DNA from 2 places in the Priestia sp. D51 genome. Region 2 is predicted to be linked to the other one. Evidence: riboswitches for the same ligand, from Rfam matches in the RefSeq annotation. Region 2 holds a riboswitch; the other holds the start of a gene.
What was found. A riboswitch is a leader RNA that binds a small molecule or an ion and turns the genes downstream of it on or off. The one in region 2 is predicted to bind thiamine pyrophosphate.
Positions count from the first base shown of each region.

Region 1: linked by a shared signal. The riboswitch ahead of tenA (thiaminase II) and the one ahead of thiC (phosphomethylpyrimidine synthase ThiC) in region 2 are both predicted to bind thiamine pyrophosphate.

Region 1 covers NZ_JBLTIR010000004.1:254,613-256,820, reverse strand. Annotated here, with positions in the region: gene ACNHOZ_RS18045 (aldehyde dehydrogenase) at 1-769, shown strand, start outside; gene tenA (thiaminase II) at 797-1,486, opposite strand; TPP riboswitch at 1,582-1,680, opposite strand; gene ACNHOZ_RS18035 (TspO/MBR family protein) at 1,907-2,208, shown strand, end outside.
Region 2 covers NZ_JBLTIR010000019.1:21,630-23,837, forward strand. Annotated here, with positions in the region: gene ACNHOZ_RS27930 (undecaprenyl-diphosphate phosphatase) at 1-305, opposite strand, end outside; gene ACNHOZ_RS27935 (hypothetical protein) at 764-1,054, shown strand; TPP riboswitch at 1,136-1,250, shown strand; gene thiC (phosphomethylpyrimidine synthase ThiC) at 1,364-2,208, shown strand, end outside.

The DNA of each region.
Region 1 (2,208 bases), on a different contig from region 2:
GAAGCAGCTTATTCCCGTCACGCTGGAGCTAGGAGGAAAAAGTCCGTGCATTGTACATGAAGATGCAAACCTAGATCTTGCAGCGAAGCGAATTATGTTTGGCAAAGGAATGAATGCAGGCCAAACGTGCGTTGCTCCCGATTATTTGCTCGTGCATAAAAAGGTAAAAGCGCAGCTAGTGGAGAAACTTCGCGAAGCGATTTATCAATTTTACGGTAGTAATCCGCTTGAAAGTGAGCGCTACGGCCGTATTGTCAGTGAGCGCCATTTTATTCGGCTAGTTGAGTTTTTAAAAGACGGAAACGCTATAGTTGGAGGCGGGTATAATAAAAGTACGCTCACAATAGAACCTACGGTGTTAAGTGAAGTAAGCTGGACATCAGACGTTATGCAAGAAGAAATTTTTGGGCCTATTCTTCCTATGATTGAATACGAAACGCTAGACGAAGTTATTCATAAAGTTCAAGAAAAAGCTAAGCCGTTAGCTCTTTACTTGTTTACGGAAAGTGCAAATGTACAAAATGTCATAACGGAGCGTCTTTCATTTGGAGGAGGCTGTATAAATGATACGCTTATGCATATCGCTACGCCATATTTACCCTTTGGCGGAGTTGGAGAAAGCGGTACGGGCCAATATCATGGAAAAGACAGCTTTCAGACATTTTCTCATTTTAAAAGCATGCTGTCTCAAACAACCAAGTTTGATTTGTCATTCCGCTATCCTTCAGAGAAACAAAACTTGAAAATGATTAAAAAATTATTGAAATAAAAAGCCTCCTGATAGGAGGCTTTTTCGTTATTTTGAAAGTGAAAGCTGAGAAAGCGGCCATTTTTCTTGTGTATACGCCATTTCCCAAAATAAATACTCCAGCTCACAGCTTTTGATAAAGTGATCTTTCATACGATTACGTTCTTCTTCAGTCGCTTGTTCGGCGAGTTCATCAAGCTTGTTACAAAACCATTGTGTTGTGCCATTCATTTCTTCATTATTATAAAACTGAATCCATTCATAAAAAGGATGAGAAGGAGATGGATTTACTTGTTCCGTAATGCGCTGGCCAATTTCAACGTACGTCCACGGACATGGAAGAAGCACGGCAATGATTTCCGCTAAGCTGCCTGTATGCGCAACGCTTGTCATATGGTTAATGTAGTGGCTGGCCGTTGGTGAAAGAGCCTCAGTGTGGAGGTCTTCATAGCGTACGCCTGCTACGTCACAAAAATTATTATGAGGGTGTACTTCACTATGTAATACCGTAGAAATGCCGGCATTAAAGGCTTCCATTTCGGTACGCGTGCGGCATTTTGTTAAAGCAGCGCCGTAAATGCGGACAAATGCTGTTAAGTATTCGTAGTCTTGAGAAACGTAGTGAATAAGCGCCTCTTTTGGCACGTCTCCTTCAGCAATTCCTTTAATAAAAGGGTGGTTAAAAATGGCTTCGTAAATATAGTTTGCTTCTTGTCTTAATTGAGATGAAAATGACATCAAAATCCTCCTTTAATATGAGGAAGTCACAAACAAGCACATAAAGGAAATAAAAAACACTCCGTTTATAAACGGAGTGGCAAAGGACAGTACAAAACTGAACATTGCCACTTTCCTACGCTGGTATGAGCCAGATCAGGTTCAAAGGGATCAAGAAAACTTGTCTCAGCCGGTCGGCACCCCTAGTGGACTTCCTATTAGTCTATGTTTAACTTACCATATATTCTGAAAAATAGAAAGCGTTATGGAAAATTGTTCCCTAACGGTTTTTATCTCTTAAAGAGGTAGCTTCTTGAAGCTATTTTTAATCATTTTTGTTTAAAAATGCATATTTTTAGGGAAGAAGAGGTATTAATGAAGGGAAGAGCCGTTTTCGTCTCCGAAACATTCTCATATAAATAGAAGAAAGGAGAGAACAAAATGGCAAAATTTCGTTTGTATGCTGTATTAAATACAGTAGGCTTGGCTATTACACTTCTTGTGAATTATTTAGCAAATGCGATTCCAATAGGAGGCAAAACAACGGCAGAGGCTTCTGCGCAAGTTCCTACGTTGTTTACACCAGCCGGTTATGCCTTTGCTATCTGGGGCGTTATTTATTTGTTATTAACCATTTGGGTTATACGCCAATTTTTTGCAAGAGAAGATCAAAAAGAAATATATGCACGTATAGGCATTTGGTTTTTTCTAAACTGTTTGTTAAATAGTGCGTGGATCTTTAT
Region 2 (2,208 bases):
GCGGGTAACAAACCAACAATTACCTGCATTAAATTTAAGCGATTTGTCGGTCCAATTGCAGCAGCTGGTTTCTTTCCTAATCCTAATAAATTAATAAAACGATCTTTAAAAATAACAACTACTGCTAAGATCGACCCTAGCTGAATAACAATCTTAAATGTATTAGCTACTGGAGATGAAAATAATTCTTTTGAATTTAACCACAGGTCATCCACAATAATCATATGCCCAGTTGACGAAACGGGAGCAAACTCTGTTAAACCTTCTACAATCCCTAAAATGATTGCTACAATAATTTCCCACATAAAGCTATGTACCTTGCCTTTCTTTCAAATTAATAAGCTTATCGCTTCGTTTTACATGCTCAACTATTTTCCTATTTTGACACTTGCTTTTTTATCATAATTGTTAAAACTATGAAATACAATGTGTATTTGCAAAAAGATAAGAATCTTTAATAATTTGTAATAAAAAGCTTACATGCTAAAACCAAAAAACAAGATATCAGCTTTTATTTATTTTAAAAAGCAGTTACTATGTTCAGTATAAATTCTGGTCCCTTAGCTAAAAATGAATCATCTAGACTATTTTTCTTTAGTGTGAAAAAATGACTAAATCATTATGTTTTTTCCATCCCCCCTTACTGTCATCTATCATTTTAATCCAATAGGGCTGACTTATACGACATATCCCCTAAGTAATTTGAAACTTTTTTCTCTCTTTTCTCGTATATAGTAGTATCTTTTTTAGGAGGCTTTTTACTATGAATGGAAATGTACGTACAATGAAATGGGTCACTGCTGGGTATGAAGCCTTGCTGGGAATTCCTTTAATTGGCGCGGGGATTGTTATGGGCTTTAGCTATACTCCTCTTTTTATTGGATTTATTCTTCATGCTATCACACTCATTTTAGCTAATAGACGAGGGTTATCTGCTTATGGAAACATACTAGGGCTTGTTACCTCACTGGTTGCTTGGATTCCATTTTTGGGATTTATCATGCATATTATTACAGCTATTGTGATTGCAATCGATGCTGCTAGACAACGCTAATTGTCTAGCTTTTTTTATTTAAGGGTTGATTTTTTACCGAATGATGGTAAACTTAAGCCGTAAATTGAATAATTTGAATGTTATTTCTACTAGGGGTGTCTGATAGCTCAGACTGAGAGAAGAGTGCAATAAAACTCTTTAACCCTTTGAACCTGATTTGGGTTATACCAGCGGAGGGAAGTAGTCTTGAAAAGAATAGTATATGTTTATTCTTTTTTTGCCTATTCCATCGGGTTCTGTCTATCACAGAACCCGATTTTTTTATGGTTCGGTATAGCTACACTTTATGCGAAACCGGAGGAATATGTAATGTCAAAACAAAATGTATCAGTTTCTATGAAAAAGCCTTTTCCAAACAGTCACAAAGTATATGTCCAAGGATCCAGACAAGACCTTAAAGTGCCTATGCGCGAAATTCATCAGTCTCCTACTACAGGGTCTTTTGGTGAAGAAGAAAATTGTCCCGTACGTGTGTACGACACGAGCGGTGTTTATACAGATCCCTCTTATGAAATTAATTTACAAAAAGGATTACCGGCTCTGCGCGAAAAGTGGATTGCAGAACGAAACGATGTAGAAACATATCAAGGCCGTACGGTTCAGCCACAGGATAACGGTTATTATGATGGTGATCCAAGAGATCAGTACGAGCGCTTTATTATTAATCGTTTACCTTTGCGCGCGAAAAAAAATCAAAATGTAACGCAAATGCACTATGCGAAAAAAGGAATCATCACGCCCGAAATGGAATTTATCGCTATTCGCGAACAGATGGATCCTGAAGTTGTGCGTGAAGAAGTAGCAAGAGGACGTGCAATTATCCCTAATAATATCAATCACCCTGAGAGCGAACCGATGATTATCGGCCGCAAATTCCATGTAAAAATTAATGCTAATATCGGAAATTCAGCTATTCGTTCAGCTATTGAAGATGAAGTAGAAAAAATGACATGGGCAACGCGTTGGGGAGCCGATACAATTATGGATCTATCAACAGGAAAGGATATTCACACAACACGCGAATGGATTATCCGCAACTCGCCTGTTCCTGTAGGGACCGTTCCTATTTACCAAGCGCTTGAAAAAGTAAAAGGCGTAGCAGAAGATCTAACGTGGGAAGCATACCGTGATACATTAATTGAACAAGCAGAACA